Regions from separate parts of the Streptomyces sp. Inha503 genome, predicted to be linked through region 3. Evidence: riboswitches for the same ligand, from Rfam matches in the RefSeq annotation. Region 3 holds a riboswitch; each other region holds the start of a gene.
The links. A riboswitch is a leader RNA that binds a small molecule or an ion and turns the genes downstream of it on or off. The one in region 3 is predicted to bind cobalamin.

Region 1 (4,882 bases), 1.5 Mb from region 3:
GCCGAGGGAGCCGAGTTCCAGCTCATCCCGGACCCCGCCTCCGCCGAGGGGCGCCGCGCGCGCTTTGACCGGTCGCACCCCGCGCTGAGCCGCTGCATCGGTTTCCTCTCGGTGATCGTGCTGGTGGTCGGTGTGGTCCTGCTGGTCCTTCAGCTCGCCGAACAGATCACCCGGGATCCGGACGGCTTCGCCCAGTACGTCGGGACCTTCACGTCGCCCATCCAGCTATCGGCATGGAGCAACACCGTGGTCGGACTCGTCACCGTGGCGGCCAGCACGGAGCGGGCGCTGCGGCTGCGCTACAACTGGCTGCTCGACGGCGGGGTGGGCTGATCCCGTTTCCCCGGCGAGGGACGAGCGGCGCGTTGCCCCACACGGAGGAGGGGCGGCCCCGGCCACCCGGCTATGTGGCGTCCGCACAGGCGCGCCCGCGCTGCTCCGGCTCGCCCCCGGCGCTTCCGCGAACAGCAACAGCGGATGACTGTTACCCCATTGGGGGGACGTTGGGCCGCGATCGGCCCGGCAAAGGGGCACCATGCATGCGAAGCCGGTCATTTCCGGCCGCTCATCCCCAGCCCGGCCGCTCATCCCCAGCAAGGAGTTCCCATGCGTATGCGGACCGCCGCCCTGACCGCCCTCTCTTCGCTCGCTCTCACCGCCGCGTCCCTCGCGGTCGGCGCGACCGGTGCCGTCGCGGAGGACGACCCCGATGTCACCGTCAACAACACCAGCAGCACGACCTTCCCCGGCGTATGCGCCAGCAACCAGTTCTCCTTCGTCACCGTCCCGGTCAATCTGGTGGGCGAGTCGGACTCCGGAGCGTGCTGATCCCCTGCTCCACGAGGCCATGAGGAGCGGAACCCCCGGCCGACGCGGCCGGGGGTTTCCCATGCCGTAGGCTGGCCGGCGCAGCTGGTTCGCCCCGTCCGCCAGGCGGGAGGCGTCGCAAGAGGGAACCCGGTGGGAATCCGGGACTGCCCCGCAGCGGTGAGCGGGAACGACCGCCGTCATACGCACTGGGTCCGGTGAGATGGGCCTGGGAAGCGACGGCCAGTAGGTGTCCTCCTGAGGAGGACGCGCCCGTGAGTCCGAAGACCTGCCATCTGCCCGCGTACGGACCACCCGTGCGCGGACATCCCGGTGACCTCGAGGGCGGGTCGGCGAACAGGTACCAGGTGGACGACCGCGCGCCTGCCGCGCGAGGTCGTGGCATCCGGTCCGTCACCCTTCGCGCTCTCCTCCCGTCGCCGGGACCTCAGGGATTCATCTCGCGAAGGAGATCTCCGTGACCACCAAGTCCGCGGCCGGGGCGGCACGGGCCACCGTTTACGGCTACCCCCGCCAGGGCCCGAACCGGGAACTGAAGAAGGCGATCGAGGGCTACTGGAAGGGCCGCGTCACCGCCGACGCGCTGAGCGCCACCGCCGCCGAGCTGCGCCGCGCCAACTGGCGGCGACTGGCCGGGGCGGGCATCGACGAAGTCCCCACGGGCGACTTCTCGTACTACGACCACGTGCTGGACACCACCGTCATGGTCGGCGCCATCCCCGACCGCCACCGGGACGCCGTCGCCGCCGACCCGCTCGACGGGTACTTCGCGATGGCCCGGGGCACACAGGACGTGGCGCCGCTGGAGATGACCAAGTGGTTCGACACCAACTACCACTATCTGGTCCCGGAGCTGGGTCCGGACACGGTGTTCGCGGCCGACTCCGCCAAACAGGTCGCGGAGCTCAGGGAGGCCATCGCCCTCGGGCTGACCGCGCGGCCGGTCCTCGTCGGCCCCGTCACCTACCTCCTCCTCGCCAGGCCCGCGCCCGGCGCACCCGCCGGCTTCGAGCCGCTCACTCTCCTGGACCGGCTGCTTCCGGTGTACGCCGAGGTCATGGCCGACCTGCGGGCGGCCGGTGCCGAGTGGGTGCAGCTCGATGAGCCGGCCCTGGTCCAGGACCGCACCCCCGCCGAACGACACGCGGTCGGCCGCGCCTACCGCGACCTCGGCGCCCTCACCGACCGCCCGAAGCTGCTGGTCGCCTCGTACTTCGGCCATCTCGGCGAGGCGCTGCCGGTGCTGGCCAAGGCCCCGGTCGAGGGGCTGGCCCTGGACTTCACGGAGGCCGCCGCGGCGCATCTGGACGCGCTGGCCGCCGTCGGCGGGCTGCCCCGCAAGCGGCTGGTCGCCGGTGTCGTCAACGGTCGCAACATCTGGGTCAACGACCTGGAGAAGTCCCTGGCCACGCTCGGCACCCTGCTGGGTCTGGCGGATCGGGTCGATGTGGCCGCCTCCTGCTCGCTGCTCCACGTCCCCCTCGACACGGCGGCCGAGCGGGACGTCGAACCGCAGATCCTGCGCTGGCTGGCCTTCGCCCGGCAGAAGACCGCGGAGATCGTCACCCTCGCCAAGGGCCTGGCCCACGGCACCGGCGCGATCAGCGCCGAACTGGCCGCGAACCGCGCCGACCTCGCCTCCCGCGCGGGCTCCCCCATCACCCGCGACCCGGCCGTCCGCGCCCGGTCCGCCGCGGTCACCCGGGCCGACGCCCGGCGCTCCCAGCCGTACGCCGAGCGCGCCGCGGCCCAGCGCGCCCACCTCCGGCTGCCGCTGCTGCCGACCACCACCATCGGCTCCTTCCCGCAGACCGGCGAACTGCGCACCGCCCGCGCCGACCTGCGCGCGGGCCGGATCGACACGGCCGGGTACGAGGAGCGCATCAGGGCCGAGATCCAGGAGGTGATCTCCTTCCAGGAGAGGACCGGCCTGGATGTGCTGGTGCACGGCGAGGCCGAGCGCAACGACATGGTCCAGTACTTCGCCGAGCAGCTCACCGGCTATCTGGCCACCCAGCACGGCTGGGTCCAGTCCTACGGCACCCGTTATGTCCGCCCGCCGATCCTGGCCGGTGACATCTCGCGCCCCGAGCCGATGACGGTGCGCTGGACGGCGTACGCCCAGTCCCTCACCGACCGTCCGGTCAAGGGCATGCTCACCGGCCCGGTGACGATGCTCGCCTGGTCCTTCGTCCGCGACGACCAGCCCCGCGGTGACACCGCACGCCAGGTCGCCCTCGCCCTGCGCGACGAGGTGAACGACCTGGAGGCGGCCGGGACCTCGGTGATCCAGGTGGACGAGCCCGCGCTGCGCGAGACCCTGCCCCTGCGCACCGCCGACCGGCCCGCCTATCTGGCCTGGGCGACCGAGGCCTTCCGGCTCACCACCGGCGGCGTACGCCCCGGCACCCAGATCCACACCCATATGTGCTACGCCGAGTTCGGCGACATCGTCCAGGCGATCGACGACCTCGACGCCGATGTCATCAGCCTGGAGGCCGCCCGCTCCCATATGCGGGTGGCCCGCGAGCTCGCCGCCCACGGCTATCCGCGCGAGGCCGGGCCCGGGGTGTACGACATCCACTCCCCGCGGGTGCCCGGCGCCGAGGAGGCGGCCGAACTGCTGCGGACGGGCCTGAAGGCCATCCCCGCCGAGCGGCTGTGGGTCAACCCCGACTGCGGTCTGAAGACCCGCGGCTGGCCGGAGACCCGCGCCTCACTGGAGAACCTGGTCACCGCGGCCCGTACGGTCCGCGGTGAGCTGCCCGCGTCCTGATCCGGGACCGGCTACGGGCGGGGAGCGGCGATGTGGGCACCTGTGACGCGCAGCAGGTCCAGCTTGCCCGCGTCGCTGCTTCCGGTCGCCGCCGTGTAGGTGACCATGCGCAGATCCGCGCCGGCGACGATGAGCACATCGCAGTCGAGCAGGATGTCGCCGATCTCCGGATGCCGGATCGTCTTGCGGTCGGAGGTGTGCTGGGTGGCGGTCGCCCGGGTGGCCCAGTGGTGGGCGAAGACCTCGGACTCCGCCCGTAGTTCCCGCACCAGGCGGGCGAGCCGGGTGTCGGCGGGGTAGCGGGAGACGGCGTCCTTGAGGTCGGCCACGATCGAGGTCTCGAAGGTGTCGGGTCCGCGCTCGGGGCGGACGCGGAGCACCGGGTCACGGGCGGCGGCACCGGTGCCGAACAGGGCGCGGGCGAGGTTGCGTTCGGCGGCCGGGAGCACGGTGGGGTCGCCGTGCAGGGCGCTCCACATGGCGTTCCACCACACCAGGGTCCAGTCGGCGGTGAACACCCCGATCGGGACGTCGCCCAGGCGCGCCGCGAGCCGTTGGACGCCCGGGGGCACATGGGCGCTGACCGTCCCGTCCCGCGGCGGCAGCAGCCCGGCGCTCCGGTACAGCTGGTCGCGTTCGGCGCGGGACAGCTGGAGGGCGCGGGCGAGGGCGCCGACGACCTGGTCCGAGGGGTGCTTCGCGCGTCCCTGCTCCAGCCGCAGGATGTAGTCGACGGAGAGCCCGGCCAGTTCGGCGAGCTCCTCGCGGCGCAGCCCCGGGGCGCGGCGGCTCGCCTTCGGGGCGAAACCGGCGTCGGCCGGGGCGAGGCGGTCGCGCCAGGCGCGCAGGAGCGCGGCGAAGTCGGAGCGGGAGGAAGCCATGGGTTCATTCTCGCCGCGCGGCGCCGGATGAGCCTGGGTACTGCCAGTCCTAGTGACGGGGACGGCACTGGCCGGCGTGGGCGGGGGCGGCGAACGTGGAGCCGCCGGGCCCGGACCGGGCGCCACCGGCCGACCAGTGAAGGAGCCTTCCATGCCTGCTGCGAACCACACCATCGTGATGACGGGCGCGAGCCGCGGGATCGGGCGGGTCGCCGCGGAGCACATCGTGCGCCGGTCGCCCGACGCGCATCTCCTCGTCGTGGCCCGCGCGTCCTCCGGCGCCCGGCTCGCCGAAGGGCTCGCCACGGGCGGGCGTACCGTCTCGTACGTCCCGGCGGACCTCGGCTCGCTCCAGAGCGTCCGCTGCGCCGCCACCGAGATCCATGACCGGCTGGAG
Region 2 (4,882 bases), 1.5 Mb from region 3:
GCCGGTACGCCGATGAGGGACGTCACCACGCCCACCGGGACCTCCTGGGGGTCGATGACGGTGCGGGCGGCGGTGTCCACCCACACCAGGAAGATGGCCCCGGCCAGTGCGGTGACCGGCAGCAGACGGGCGTGGCCGGAGCCGGTGAGGGCGCGGGTGGCATGCGGGAGGACCAGGCCGACGAAGCCGATGGCCCCGGCGGAGCTGACCAGGGTCGCGGTGAGCAGCGCGGTCGCGCACAGCAGGACGAGACGGGTACGGGCCACCCGGACACCGAGCGCCGCCGCGGCCTCCTCCCCGAAGGCGAACGCGTCCAGGGTGCGGGCGTAGCCGAGACAGACCACGAGGACGGCGGCCAGGACGCCGGTGCACAGCAGTACATCGCCCCATCCGGCGCCGGTGAGCGAGCCGAGGAGCCAGAACAGCACGGCCCGGGTGGTGTCGGCGTCCGCGGAGGTGAGGACGATGAACGAGGTCAGCGCGGAGAACAGCTGCATGGCGGCCACTCCGGACAGCACCACGCGGTCGGTGCTGCCGCCGAGGCTGTGGCTGAGCACCAGCACCAGCCCGAACGACACCAACGCACCGGTGAACGCGCCCGCCGACAGGGACACGGCCCCGCCGCCCACGCCGAGCACGACCACGGTGACGGCGCCCGTGGAGGCGCCCGAGGACACCCCGAGCACGAAGGGATCGGCCAGTGGATTGCGCAGCAGGGACTGCATCACGGCCCCGCAGAGGGCCAGTCCCGCCCCGCACACCGCGGCGAGCAGTGTGCGCGGCATGCGCAGGTTCCACACGATGCCGTCCCGAAGCGGCGGCAAGGTGCTCTCCCCCAGGCCGAGATGGGCGGTGACCGCCGCCCATACGTCGGCGGTGGAGATGTCGGCCGGGCCGATGGTCACGGCGAACGCGACCGACGCGAGCAGCGCGGCCGGCCCGCCCGCGATCAGCAGCAGGAGGCGGACGCTCACGCGGCGGATGCCCAGGTGACCAGTACTCGCGCGGCGGGTGCTCACATTCCGAGTACTCACTTGGCGAGCCCGAAGTCGCGCAGCCCGGCGGCGACCTGTTCCACCCCTTCGACCGTACGGAGGGACGGGTTCATGGCCTGCCCGCTCAGCAGGATGTACCGCTTCTTCCGCACGGCGGTGAGATTGCGGGTGGCGGCGTTGGTCTCGAGGAAGCGCGTCTTGGCCCTGGCGGTCTCCGCGGTCTGCTGCTTGCGCGTGAGGTCGCCGAGGACGATGACGTCCGGGTCGCGGTCGGCCACGGTCTCCCAGTTGATCTGCGGCCACTCGTCGTGGGTGTCGGAGAAGGCGTTCTCCGCCCCGACGGCCCGGGTGATGGCGCCCGGCGCGCCACAGCAGCCGGCGAGGTAGGGCGACTGGGAGTTGGCGAACCAGTACATGAGGGTGACTCCGGAGGCGTCCACTCCCGCCGTGGCCCTGCGGACGCGCTCCTTCAGCCGCGCGACGAGCCTCTCACCGCGCTCCTCGACACCGAAGGCGTGGGCGAGATCGCGTATTTCGCCGTACACCACATCAAGCGTGAGGGGTTTGCCGCGGGAGCCGTCGCCACCGCTGTCGGTGTCCCGGCCCGCCGCGCAGTCGGACGGCGAGACATAGGTGGGCACGCCCAGCTTCTCGAACTGCTCGCGGGTGGCCACGCCGCCCTTGCCGAGGGTGGAGACGAACGAGGCGGTGACGAAGTCGGGTTCGGCGTCCAGGGACTTCTCGAAGGACGGCGCGTTGTCGGCCAGCCGGGGCACCGTGGCGTTGGCCTTCTCCAGGCCCTTCATCACCGGGTCGGTCCAGGTGGCGGTGGCCGCCATGCGGTCGGCGAGGCCGAGCGAGAGCAGGATCTCCGTGGTGCCCTGGTTGAGCGAGAGGGCCCGCTTCGGGGCGGACTTCAAGGTGACCTCGTGGCCGCAGTTGTCGATCGTGCGCGGATAGCCCGCACCGGCGGGCCTTCCGGCGTCCGCGTCGTCATGGCCGGAGCCACCGCACGCGGTGAGCAGAAGAGCGGGGGCGAGCAGGAACGCCGCGGTACGGCGGGCGGAGCGGAGCACGGGCAGCCTCGGTGGTCGGGGCTCGTACGCGGAGCCTGGGCCTACGGACGTCCTCCGCGCGCCGGGCGCGGAGGTGCCAGCAGGTCTTCGGACTCGGGCTCGTCCGGACGGGGCCCCTTCCCGGTGCTCGTTCGCGCCGGCCCCACGGCCGCCACGGACTCCTCCCAGTGGTGTCACATGCCCCGCCCGTCCCCCTCACCGCTGCGCGTCAGTTCCGGATTCGCACCGGATTCCCTGGCCTCGGATGTGGCACGACTGGCTCCCCGAGCCTACCAAGCGCGCCGGGCGGCCACATCCCACGGTCAGTCCGTGCGCCGACGGGCCCGCCTCACCTCGCGGTCCACGGCCCAGGCGTCCCCGACCGGCCCGAGGTGGCCGAGCTTGTCGGGGTTGACCACCGTGCGGATGGTCTGGATCTGCCCGTCGAGCACATCGAGGACCAGGGTGTGGAGCACCTTGCCGTCCCGGTCGCGGAGGATCGCGCCGGGCTGGCCGTTGACCTCGTGCGGCTCGATCGACGCATCGATCCGCAGCAGCCAGGGGAAGACGTTGCCCAGCAGCCGCGCCACGTTCTCCGCGCCCATGACGGCCCTGGCCAGCTGCGGCGCCTTGCCGCCACCGTCCCCGACCAGTTGCACATCGGCGGCCAGCAGCTTCCGCAGCCCGCCCACATCGCCGTCCTTCAGCGCCTCGAAGAACCGCGTGGCCAGCTCCTGCCGCTCCTGGCGGTCCGCTTCGAACCGCGGCCGCCCGGCCTCCATGTGGCGCCGCGCCCGCACCAGCAGCTGCCGGCACGCCGCCTCCGACCGCCCCACCGCCGTGGCGATCTCGTCGAACCCGAAGGCGAACACCTCCCTCAGTACGAACACCGCCCGCTCCAGCGGGCTGAGCCGCTCCAGGAGCAGCAGCGCCGCCATCGACACCGAGTCGGCCAGCTCCACCGCCCGGGCCGGATCCTGGTACGGGTCGCTGAGCAGCGGCTCGGGGAACCACGGGCCCACGTACTCCTCCCGGCGCACCCGCGCGGAGCGCAGCACATCGATCGAGACGCGGGTCACCGTGGCGGACAGATACGCCTTGGTGGACGTGGGCCGGGTGGCCGAGCCGTCGAAGCGCAGCCAGGTGTCCTGCACCGCGTCCTCGGCCTCGCTCACACTGCCCAGGATCCGGTAGGCGATCGAGAACAGCAGTGGCCGCAGCTCCTCGAACTCCTCGACCTTGCTCACGCCGATTCCCCCCTGGACGACCGGCCGGACAGTCCGACACCGATCAATGGAACTGCCCGACCTGGTAGTTGCCCGCCGGCTGCTGGGTGATGACGTTCAGCCGGTTCACCATGTTCATGAACGAGACCAGTATCACCAGCGCGGTGAGCTGCTCCTCGTCGTAGTGCTTGGCGGCGTTCGTCCACACCTCGTCGCCGACGCCACCGGCCGCGTCCGCGACCCGGGTCCCCTCTTCCGCCAGCTCCAGCGCGGCACGCTCGGCGTCGGTGAAGACGGTGGCCTCCCGCCACGCCGCCACCAGGTTGAGCCGCACCGCGGTCTCACCGGCCGCGGCGGCCTCCTTGGTGTGCATGTCGATGCAGACGGCGCAGCCGTTGATCTGGCTCACGCGCAGCGCCACCAGCTCCTGTGTGGCGGGCGGCAGCGGCGAGCCCTTGACCGCCTTGCCCGCGGCCATGACGGGCCCCAGGACCTTGCCCGCGGTCGGGCTGGCGGAGTAGTTCAGTCGCGCGTCCATGGTGTGCTCCTCCGTGGTTGTCGGTGGCTACACCCCTGAGACGGGGTAGCCCGGCCCCCTGTGACATGGACGGATGTGACCTGCGTCTCCCCGTCACCGGGCCCGCTGAGCCGAACGGGTGACTTCTCCCGCTTTCCTTGTCACCGCCCTGCGGTTTTGCGTTACTGGGGTTGATGAACCCGGATCGGCAGCCCATCCCTTTCGGGGGAGTTCGCCGCCGACCGCGACGGTCGGCAGCGCTCTCGGATGGGCGCTCCGTACCCCGCGACGAGCAGTGTGTTCGTGTACGACACGACCACCTTCGCCCAGACCACCGTCACCGGAATCATCCCGGGCGGCTCCCCCGGGGCGTGGCGGTCCTGCCGAACGGCTCGTTCGCCTATGTGGCCAGGTGTGGGTGACCAACAACAACAATGACACGGTGACCGTGCTCACGCCGTCCGTGACGCTCGCGACCACCCTGACACGGCCAACGCCGTCACCGGTCCGCTGCCACTGGGCTCGGCGGTCACCAACGCCAGTGGCGTGGCCAGCCTCAGCAATGTGGTCGTCCCGCCCAACGCCCTCACGGCGGCGACGTACACCGCCGCCTTCGCCGGGGCGCCCGGCTTCGGCCCGTCGTCCTCCACCGCCTCGCTGACCTTCACCGGCTGACGCTCCGGCGACGACCGCGTCGTGCCCTCCGGGACCGCCACACCGGAGGGCACGACAACGCATCACCTACGGCGTCCATGACCGCCGTGATCCAGACAGTTGTACGCTACGGCTCGGTCCGATCAACGGAATACAACGGGGAGACTGAGTCATCGTGAGCGAGCGCACCGGCAGAATACGTTCCCCTCGCACCTACTCCGCCGTCTCGGGGGTGCTCACCGGGACGATCGCCCTCTACATCGCGCTTGTCGCCCTCGGCAACATCACCGACTTCGACTCCAATCAGCAGTTCGTCCGCCATGTCCTGGCGATGGACACCACGTTCAAGGACGACGACCTGATGTGGCGGGCCATCAAGTCCACCGCGCTCCAGGACACCGCCTACGTCGCCATCATCGTCTGGGAGAGCGTCGC
Region 3 (4,882 bases):
CCGTGGACGACGGTGCCGTGGTTGCGCAGCAGACAGCCGCTGCGGTCGCGCAGCGCCTCGAGCATGGCGTCGGCCAGTTCGTCCGTGCCGTAGAGCGCGTACGGCGCGACGCGGACCGGGCCGCCGAGGGCCGCGGTCATGTAGTGGATCGCGGGGAGCTCGTCGACGAGCGTGGAGACGGCCGTGGCGTGGACGGCGTGGGTGTGGACCACGGCCTCCGCGTCGGTCTCCCGGTAGACCGCCAGGTGCATGGGCAGCTCGCTGGTGGGCTTCAGCGTGCCGAGGACCTGCCGCCCGTCCAGGTCGACGGCGACGGCGTCCCTGGGGCCGAGCCGGTCGTAAGGGACACCGCTCGGGGTCACCAGGACGGTGTCGCCGACCCGGGCCGAGACATTGCCCGAGGTGCCGACGACCAGGCCGTCCGCGGTGGTCCTGCGGGCCGTACTCACCACCTGCGTCCATGCCTGCCGCAGGGGATGCGTCAGCCGCGGCTGCGGCTGCCGCGTGGATCGCGACTGGGTCACCTGCCCTCACCTCCGAGGCCCGATCCTTCCAGGCGGCCGCCGACCGCGCGGCGGCAGGACCGGAACGGGCACGGCGGGCGACTACGACCGTGCCTCGTGGGCACCCGGCTCCGGGCGGGTGAACGCAGGGGGACGACGGACGCCCGCGAGACCGGTCCCGGGGCCTGCTCCGGCGGCCCTCGATCGCGGCTCAACTCCCCTACGACATGGGAACGTAGGCTGAAATTCACTGGGCTTTAGCGATCCCGCAACCATGTCACCGCGATGCCCTGCTCAGTTCATCTCCCGTTCACCCTGTTTCCTTACGTTCACCGTGCCACTAACGACCTTCGAACTGATTGACCGGGTGTATGGAACACATCACGCTTCTCATCGGGATCGTGATCGTCACGGCCTTGGTGTTCGACTTCACGAACGGCTTTCACGACACGGCTAACGCCATGGCCACCACCATCTCCACGGGAGCGCTCGGGCCCAGGGTGGCGGTGGCGATGTCGGCCGTCCTCAATCTCGTCGGCGCGTTCCTGTCCGTGGAGGTGGCCAAGACCATCTCCGGCGGGATCATCGACGAGGGCTCCGGTATCCAGCCAGAAGTGATCTTCGCGGGGCTCGTCGGCGCGATCCTGTGGAATCTGGTGACGTGGCTCGCCGGACTCCCCTCCAGCTCCTCGCACGCCCTGTTCGGCGGTCTGATCGGCGCCACCGTGGTCTCCGTCGGCCTAGACGGGGTCAACGGCGACGCGATCGTCATGAAGGTCCTGATCCCCGCCGTCGCCGCGCCGATCGTGGCCGGCATCGCCACGCTGGCCGCCACCCGGCTCACCTACCGGCTCGGCCGCGACCGCTCCCCCGAGGACACCGCGAAGGGCTACCGCGCGGGGCAGATCGCCTCGGCCGCCCTGGTCTCCCTGGCCCACGGCACCAACGACGCCCAGAAGACGATGGGCGTGATCACCCTGGCGCTGGTCACCGGGAACGTGGTGTCGCCCGACGCCGACCCGCCGCTGTGGGTCATCGTCTCGGCGGGCCTGGCCATCGCGCTCGGCACCTACCTGGGCGGCTGGCGCATCATCCGCACCATGGGCAAGGGCATCACCGACATCCAGCCGCCACAGGGCTTCGCCGCCCAGACCGGCGCCGCCACCGTCATCCTCGCCTCCTCCCACATCGGCTTCGCGCTGTCCACCACCCAGGTCTGCTCCGGCGCCGTCATGGGCGCCGGTGTTGGCCGTAAGGGCGCCGTGGTGCGCTGGTCGACCGCGGGCCGGATGGTGGTCGCCTGGGTGCTGACCCTGCCGGCCGCCGGTCTGGTGGCCGGGGCCGCCGCGCTCCTGGCCGACCAGGGGAACGCGGGAATCACGGCGGTGGCTGTGCTCGCCGTCCTGGCCTGCGGGGCGATCTGGATGCTGTCGCGCCGCAAGCCCGTGGACCACACCAACGTCAACGAGGTCGGCACCCAGGAGCCGGTGGGCGCCGTCACGGCCGCCCTGCGGTCCGTGGCCCCGCCGCCCGCCGGTGCGTCGAGCGCCGCCCCCGAGGACGGCACCTCGGAGAGCACGCCCGAGCAGACCCCCACCCCCGCCGTCGCGAGCAGCACCACCCGCTAAGGAGCCAGGAAACATGAGCATCGACTGGGCGGCACTCGGCCAGGTCTTCGGCATCAGCCTCGCGGTGACGGTCGCCATGGTGGGCGTCTTCACCCTGGGCATCGTCGGCACCTCCCGTAAGGCGGCACCGGAGCAGGGCGGCACGGCCGCCGCCGTGCCCGGGGGCGCGGTGGGCACCTCCCCGCTCGCGCGCACCGGCGCGTACGCCTGCTTCGCGGTGTGCGCCGCGGTCGTGGCGTACGGCATCTACCTGATCGTCGCCTGATATCTGATCGTCGTCTGAGGCCCCAGCTTCCCCGAACGCCCCACCGGCCGCCGGATGGCGGCGCTGACCAGCGCCGACCGTCCGGCGGCCGTTCCGTGAGGGGCGGTTGTCTGTGGGGCTCGGCACACTCGGGCGACATGGGTCATATGCGAGTTGACGGCCATTCGCGGCCCATGGTGGACTTCCCGAGCCAAACGGCGGCAGGAGAGGAAGCCGGTGAGAATCCGGCGCGGTCCCGCCACTGTCACCGGGGAGCGCCCTCCCATCGCCTGTATTGGGGTCACGGCTCGTCCGTACGGTTCGTCGCGTACGCGGGGCTGGAAGACCGGGAGGGCCGCGGATCCGGGAGCCAGGAGACTCTCACCGCCGGTCACGTCGAACCAGGGCGCGGACCCTGAGTGAGGACATACCGCCATGCCCGGCATCGCCACGCCGCCAGCCCTCCCTGCCCGCTTCGGCTCTTCCGGCCCCTCCGGCCCGTCTGGTCCCGCATCGCCGCGCCGAGGCGTGACGGCGGCCTGACGGATGCGTGCCGACCACGCCTCGTTCGCGTGCGGTGCGGCCCTCGGCTTCCTCGGCGACCTCGCCACGGGTGATCCGCGCCGCGGCCATCCGGTGGCCGCGTTCGGGCGCGCCGCCGCGGCCGCCGAGCGCCTGCTGTGGCGCGACCACCGGGGTTACGGGGCCCTGCACACCGCGTTGTGCGCGGGCGGCGCGGCCGCCGGTGCCGCGCTGCTGACCCGCGCCGTACGAGGCCTTGACGGCCGCCGTGGCGCGGAGGTCGCGCTGACCGCCGCCGCCACCTGGGCCGTGCTGGGGGGCACGAGCCTGGGCCGTGAGGCACGGGCCGTCGGCAGGGCGCTGGCCGTCGGCGACCTCGAGGTCGCCCGGGAGCGGCTGCCGCATCTGTGCGGCCGTGATCCGCAGGCGCTGGACGGGCCGCAGATCGCCCGCGCGGTCGTCGAATCGGTCGCCGAGAACACCTCCGACGCGGTCGTGGGCGCGCTGGTGTGGGGCGCCGTGGGCGGTGTGCCGGGGCTCATAGGTTTCCGCGCGGTCAACACCCTGGACGCCATGGTGGGCCACAAGTCGCCGCGCTACCGGCGGTTCGGCTGGGCGGCGGCCCGGCTGGACGATGTGGCCGGCTGGCCGGGTGCGCGCCTTACGGCGGCCCTGGCGACGCTCGCGGGCCCCGATCCGCGCGGTGCGTGGCGCGCCTGGCGGCGGGACGGCCGGCGCCATCCGAGCCCCAACGCGGGCCCCGTGGAGGCGTCCTTCGCGGGTGCGCTCGGTGTCCGGCTGGGCGGCACCCTCGCGTACGGCGGCCGGGTCGAGCACCGGCCGGTGCTCAACTCCGGCGGGCGGCCGGTGGAGTCGGCCGACATCGAGCGGGCGATACGGCTGTCGCGGCGCGCCGGCGTCCTGGCGCTCGGGGTGTCCATGGCGGCCCGGCCGGTGCTGCGGGCGTTGACGGGACGGCCCGGGGCCTTGGGAAGGGGCGGCGGATGAGCGGGATACGCGGTAAGGGCGGCACGGACGGTTCCGGGGCGCGCGGTGGGGGGCTGCTGGTCGCGGGCACGACCTCCGACGCGGGCAAGAGCGTGGTGACGGCCGGGATCTGCCGGTGGCTCGCCCGTAAGGGCGTCAGCGTGGCGCCCTTCAAGGCGCAGAACATGTCGCTCAACTCCTTCGTCACCCGGGAGGGGGCGGAGATCGGGCGGGCCCAGGCCATGCAGGCCGCCGCCGCGCGCGTCGAGCCGAGCGCGCTGATGAACCCGGTCCTGCTGAAGCCGGGCAGCGACCGCAGCAGCCAAGTGGTGCTGCTGGGCAGGCCGGTGGGCGAGCTGAGCGCGCGCGGGTACTTCGGCGGGCCCGGAGCCCCCTCGCCCGGCGAAAGGCTCTCTGCGGGGCGTGAGGCGCTGCTGGGGACCGTCACGGAATGCCTGGAGGAGCTGCGGAGCACCCATGACGCGGTGATCTGCGAGGGCGCGGGCAGCCCCGCCGAGATCAATCTGCGCCGCACCGACATCGTCAACATGGGGCTGGCGCGCGCCGCCGGGCTTCCGGTCGTGGTGGTCGGGGACATCGACCGCGGTGGCGTCTTCGCGTCCTTCTTCGGCACGACCGCGCTGCTGTCGGCGGCGGACCAACGGCATGTGGCCGCCTACTTGGTGAACAAGTTCCGCGGCGATGTGAGCCTCCTGGAGCCCGGTCTCGAGATGCTGCGCGACCTCACCGGGCGCCCGACCGTCGGGGTGCTCCCGTTCGCCCACGGGCTGGGCATCGACGAGGAGGACGGGCTGCGGGTGTCGCTGCGCGGCGCGGTGCGGGAGAGCGTCGTGGCGCCCCCTTACGGTGCGGATGTCCTACGGATAGCGGTGGCCGCCGTGCCTCTGATGTCCAACTTCACGGACGTGGACGCGCTGGCGGCGGAGCCGGGCGTGATCGTGCGGTTCGTGGACCGGCCCGAGGAGCTGGCCGACGCC
Region 4 (4,882 bases), 1.4 Mb from region 3:
TCGGGGGCGCGCCCCCGGTGGCGCGAGGTCGGCGGGGCGCCGGTGGTGTGGGAGGTGGTGTGGGGGTGGTGTGGCGCCGTCAGACGGCCGCGGCGCCTCGCGGGTCGGTGCGGTGACGTACCTCCTCCGAGGACCCGGGGTCGTTCGGGCGGTCCAGGGAGCGCCACCACCGCGCCACCTCGGCGCCGGTGGCGAACCATACGTCCCGGCGCCGCCGCATGTACGCCAGGAACTCCTCCAGCACCCCGATCCGGCCCGGCTTGCCGATGCAGGACGGCTCCAGGGTGATCACACAGCACAGCCCGTAGCCGTGGTACGCGTCGAACTCGGCGCACCAGTCGTCCAGGGTCTGCCCGTATCCGGCGATCCGCACCTGACCGGCGGGGTAGGCCGGTCCGTAGTTGAACATGAAGCGGGGGAAGTCATTGAGCTCCCAGTGGGCCGGAACGTCCACCAGCGGGGTGGCGCCGGGGCCGGTGGCCGGGTGCAGCAGGGTCGGCCGGTCGTCGCCCCGGGCCAGGGAGGTCCAGGTGAAGCCCAGTTCGCCCAGCACCCCGGCGGTGTCGTCGCCGATCTCCGCGGAGGGCGGCCGGAAGCCGGTGGGCCGCCGCCCGGAGATGTCCTCGAGCACCCGCGCGGAACGCTCGATGGCGCGGCGCTGCCCTTCCGCGTCGAGGGTCGCGTAGTCCTCCAGGCCGTCGCCGCGGGAGGCGATCTCATGGCCGCGGGCGGCCACGTCCCGCACCGTCCGGGGGTAGCGCTCGGCCACCGTCGCCGGGATCATCCAGCTGGCGCGCACATCGGCCGCCTCGAGGGCGTCGAGCACCCGGGGAGCACCGCGCTTGGGACCGTACTCGCCCATGGACAGGGTCTTGGGCCGCTCGTGGCAGGACTCGTCCAGCCGCAGCCAGAACAGCTCCGCGTCGAGGTTGACCGTCACCACGACCGCGCACCGGGCACCGTCCGGCCAGGGCGGGTTCTCCTCCAGCCGGGGCCGCGCCTGCTCGCTCTCCACCGCGTTCTCCTTCACTTGTCGCCCCCGGCGGCTCCGTGGTGGGTCCGCCACCACTGGGCGATCTGGCTTCCGGTGGCGAACCACACGTCGTCATGGGAGCGGATGTGCTCGATCAGCCGGCGCAGCAGCAGCGCCCGGCTCGGCTTGCCCATGACTTCCGGGTGCATCATCACCACGTAGCAGAGTCCGTAGCGGTAGTAGCCGTCGAACTCCCGCCGCCAGTTGTCCAGGGTGAGCTCGGTGCCGGCGATCCGGTCCTGGCTGCGCGGCTCCGCCGGGACGTCGTTGTAGGCGAACTGGGGGAAGTCGTCCAGCTCCCACTGCGCGGGGATCTCGATGAGGTCGGTGTCCTGCCCGTCGATCCGCCAGCGGTACGGGCGGTCGTCGCCGCGCATGGAGCTGGAGTAGGAGAAGCCGAGATCGCACAGCAGCCGGGGGCTGTCGGCGCGGAAGTCACCGGAGGGGGTGCGGAACCCCACGGCCGTCGTGCCGGCCACCCGCTGGAAGATCTCCTGGCTCCGCTCGATCAGCGCCCGCTGCTCGGCGATGGACCTGGAGTAGTACAGCTCGTGCAGATAGCCGTGGTGGCCCAGCTCATGGCCGCGGTCCGCGATGGTCTTCAGCAGGTCGGGCCAGCTCTCGCCGGTCCAGCCGGGGACGAAGAAGGTGGCGGGGATCCGGAAGTCCTCCAGCAGGTCCAGGATCCGGGGGGTGCCCCGGTGCGGACCGTAGGCGCCGAGCGAGAACAGCCGTGGGGAGCGCCAGATGTCGGGGGCGTGGCCGAGGTTGGCCAGCAGCGCCGGGCCGTCCACGTCGAAGCTCAGCATCACGGCGCAGCGGGCGCCGCCCGGCCACCGCGGGCGGTCGACCGCCCCCGGCCGGGGCCGGTAGCCGGGCGTCGGGGTGGCGGAAGTGGTCATGGAGGCTCCGTAGTATCTGCTACGAACTTGTCGTGAATGCGACGCGAGGAAAGTAGGATGCGCTACGGACGCGCGTCAAGAGAGGGCAGCCCATGGACATGGCGGAGATCCCGGAGGGTGCGCCGCTCCAGCAGCGGGTGGCGGCCGCCTGGCCGCGGCTCGCTCCCGCCGAGCAGAAGGTGGCGGCGTTCCTCAGAGAGCATCCGCAGGAGGTGGGCTTCTCCTCCGCCAGCGAGCTCGGCGCGCTCACCGGCACCAGCGACGCCACGGTGGTCCGCACCGCCAAGGCCCTCGGCTACAGCGGCTTCACCGGTCTCAAGCACGCCGTGGCCCGGTCACTCGCCACCTTGATGCGGCCCTCCGCGCGGTTGCGCAGCCGCGTCGAGCACATGGCCGGATCCACCGAGGAACTGCTGGACCGGGTTTTCGAGGACGCCGCCGAGGTCATCCACGAGACCCGGCGCGGTCTGCGCGCCGACGCCTTCGCCGCGGCCGTGGAGCGGCTGCTGCCCGCCAAGGAGGTCATGGCCTTCGGCGCCGGCCCGTCCGGCATCATCGCCGAGTACCTCGCGCTGAGGCTCAACCGGCTGGGGCTCAAGGCCCGTCACACTGCGGACATGGGCTTCAGATTGCCGGACGCGCTGGTGCCGCTCTCGGCGGACGACGTCGTGGTGGTCTTCGCCCCGGCCCGGCTCTTCACGGAGATCGAGGTCATCATCGACCATGCCGAGGAGGTGGGCACCCCGGTCGTCCTGATCACCGACGCCCTCGGCCCGGCCCTCGGCGACCGCGTGGCCGTCACCCTCCTCGCCACCCTCTCCGCCTCCGGGGCCACCCGCGAGACGCTCGGCTCGCTGGCCGTGGTCGACGCCCTGGCCCTGGCCGTGGCCTCCCAGTTGGGCGAGCGCGCGCTGGAGACCTCGGAACTCCTGACCCGCCTCCGCGGTCACTTCCTGCCGCCCAACAGCCCCCGTTACGGCCGCGACGAGTGATGCGGGTGCGTCCCTCCGGGGCCGTCCGCCCGGTACGAGAGAGGCGTCTCACCAGGTGGCCGGTCTTGGCCAGGCATCCGACACGCGGTACCGTCGGTGCGATATCGACGATGGTCTGACGGAAGCCGGTGGGAGTCCGGCACGGTCGCGCCACTGTGAACGAGACGTATCCGAAGGGGACGTCCGTGAGTCAGACCCGCAGCCATCGTCTTGTGCACCACCGAGATGGGACGCGAACTCCCTTAGGAGGCCACTGTCATGGCGCAGCATGTCGCGCAGCCGACAGCCACCACCCCCGCCCTCCCCGCCACACTGCCGCTGAAGGCGATAGCTCCCTGGGCCGTCTTCTTCGGCATCCTGATGCTGGTCCTGCTGTACTTCGTCGGCGCCGAGCAGGGCGCCACCGCGGTCGTCTCCGGCTCGGGTGTCCACGAGTGGGTGCACGACGCCCGCCATCTGCTCGGCTTCCCCTGCCACTGAGGCGAGGGACGCCGCACCCCCATGAACTCCGCAACGGTAAGAAACCTGCTGGTGCGGGGCATGCTCGCCGGTCTTGGTGCCGGTGTGCTCGCCCTGATCGCCGCCTATTTCCTCGGTGAGCCGAACGTCGACCGCGCGATCGGCTTCGAGGAGGCCCACGCCCCCGCGCATGAGCACGAGGTCGAGATCGTCTCCCGTAGTCTTCAGTCCACCGCGGGCCTGGCCACCGGTGTGCTCATCTACGGGATCGCGTTCGGCGGCATCGCCGCCCTCGCCTACTGCGTCGCCCTCGGCCGCGTCGGCCGCTTCAGCCCGCGGGCCACCGCGCTGCTGCTGTCCGGCTGCGCGCTGCTCGCGGTCTATGTCGTGCCGTTCCTGAAGTACCCGGCCAACCCGCCCGCCGTCGGCAACGGCGACACCATCGGCAAGCGGACGACGCTGTACTTCCTGATGATGGTGCTCAGCGTGCTCCTGGCGATCGCCGCCACCATTCTCGGCAAGCGGCTCGCCCCGAAGCTGGGCGCCTGGTACGCCACCGTCGCCGCGGTGGCCGCCTTCGCCGTCGTCATCGGGCTTGCGTTCGCCTTCCTGCCCGTCGTCAACGAGGTCCCGGCGGACTTCCCGGCCACCGTCCTGTGGCGGTTCCGGCTGTCCGCCCTCGCCATGCAGCTGATCCTGTGGGGTGGCTTCGGCCTCCTCTTCGGCGAACTCGCCGAGCGGATGCTGAACCCCAAGCCCGCGAAGGCCGAGGAGAGCCGGGCGATGGCGGCCGCCCCGAACTGACCACCACACCGAGACGCATGAGGGCCCGCGGAGAAATCCGGGGCCCTCTCGCGTTGTGCGGGCACTTGGCGGCCTAACGGCCTGGCGTCCCGGAGGCACCCCTGCGGGGCGGCCTGGAGTCACTTCCGCGGGGGCAGGTGCCGCAGTCCGTTCGCCAGCAGCGCGAACGCGTGCTCCGCGTCGGCCACCGCACCCGCGTACCGCTCGTCGGCCGGCTCCCCGTACGTCACGCGTGCGGTGTTGTCCTGTGCCAGTGACCACTGGACCGCGACGATTTGGACGGCGGCCAGCCGCGCGGTGAGCTCCGGGGTGTCCGCCGTCTCCCGCAGCGCCTCCGTGAGCGCGCGTTCGGCACCCGCCTTGAACCGCTCCATCCGGGCCACCAGCGAGGGTGTGTCGAGGATCATCCGGGTGAGCTTGAGGATCTGGGGATGGTCGTTGAGCCCGGTGATCGGGTCCCGTTCGCGCAGGCCCTTGAGGAAGTGCTCGCGCAGTGCGGTCAGCGGGGTGGTACGGGGCGGGCGGGCCCGTACGACGCGGGCGCTCTCGGTCTCGTGGTCGGCGAGACGGTGCACCACGAGGTCTTCCTTCGCCGGGAAGTAGGCGAAGAGCGTGCGCTTGGACACCTCGGCCGCCTCGGCCACCTGGGCCACCGAGACCTGGTTGAAGCCGTGTTCGAGGAAGAGCGTGAT

Region 1: linked by a shared signal. The riboswitch ahead of metE (5-methyltetrahydropteroyltriglutamate--homocysteine S-methyltransferase) and the one ahead of ACJX2R_RS15000 (cobalamin biosynthesis protein) in region 3 are both predicted to bind cobalamin.
Region 2: linked by a shared signal. The riboswitch ahead of ACJX2R_RS09030 (ABC transporter substrate-binding protein) and the one ahead of ACJX2R_RS15000 (cobalamin biosynthesis protein) in region 3 are both predicted to bind cobalamin.
Region 4: linked by a shared signal. The riboswitch ahead of ACJX2R_RS09265 (CbtB domain-containing protein) and the one ahead of ACJX2R_RS15000 (cobalamin biosynthesis protein) in region 3 are both predicted to bind cobalamin.

The regions. Positions count from the first base shown of each region.
Region 1 covers NZ_CP178360.1:2,153,245-2,158,126, forward strand. Annotated here, with positions in the region: gene ACJX2R_RS08780 (hypothetical protein) at 1-333, shown strand, start outside; gene ACJX2R_RS08785 (hypothetical protein) at 607-828, shown strand; cobalamin riboswitch at 897-1,119, shown strand; gene metE (5-methyltetrahydropteroyltriglutamate--homocysteine S-methyltransferase) at 1,286-3,604, shown strand; gene ACJX2R_RS08795 (helix-turn-helix transcriptional regulator) at 3,616-4,485, opposite strand; gene ACJX2R_RS08800 (SDR family NAD(P)-dependent oxidoreductase) at 4,637-4,882, shown strand, end outside.
Region 2 covers NZ_CP178360.1:2,201,596-2,206,477, forward strand. Annotated here, with positions in the region: gene ACJX2R_RS09025 (FecCD family ABC transporter permease) at 1-974, opposite strand, end outside; gene ACJX2R_RS09030 (ABC transporter substrate-binding protein) at 1,031-2,077, opposite strand; cobalamin riboswitch at 2,132-2,346, opposite strand; gene ACJX2R_RS09035 (RNA polymerase sigma-70 factor) at 2,374-3,297, opposite strand; gene ACJX2R_RS09040 (carboxymuconolactone decarboxylase family protein) at 3,341-3,814, opposite strand; gene ACJX2R_RS09045 (hypothetical protein) at 4,340-4,468, shown strand; gene ACJX2R_RS09050 (DUF2165 domain-containing protein) at 4,623-4,882, shown strand, end outside.
Region 3 covers NZ_CP178360.1:3,660,315-3,665,196, forward strand. Annotated here, with positions in the region: gene ACJX2R_RS14985 (class II aldolase/adducin family protein) at 1-524, opposite strand, end outside; gene ACJX2R_RS14990 (inorganic phosphate transporter) at 875-2,131, shown strand; gene ACJX2R_RS14995 (hypothetical protein) at 2,145-2,396, shown strand; cobalamin riboswitch at 2,602-2,756, shown strand; gene ACJX2R_RS15000 (cobalamin biosynthesis protein) at 2,922-3,905, shown strand; gene ACJX2R_RS15005 (cobyric acid synthase) at 3,902-4,882, shown strand, end outside.
Region 4 covers NZ_CP178360.1:2,249,303-2,254,184, reverse strand. Annotated here, with positions in the region: gene ACJX2R_RS09280 (polysaccharide deacetylase family protein) at 80-1,015, opposite strand; gene ACJX2R_RS09275 (polysaccharide deacetylase family protein) at 1,027-1,935, opposite strand; gene ACJX2R_RS09270 (MurR/RpiR family transcriptional regulator) at 2,028-2,927, shown strand; cobalamin riboswitch at 2,996-3,146, shown strand; gene ACJX2R_RS09265 (CbtB domain-containing protein) at 3,186-3,407, shown strand; gene ACJX2R_RS09260 (CbtA family protein) at 3,429-4,190, shown strand; gene ACJX2R_RS09255 (TetR/AcrR family transcriptional regulator) at 4,310-4,882, opposite strand, start outside.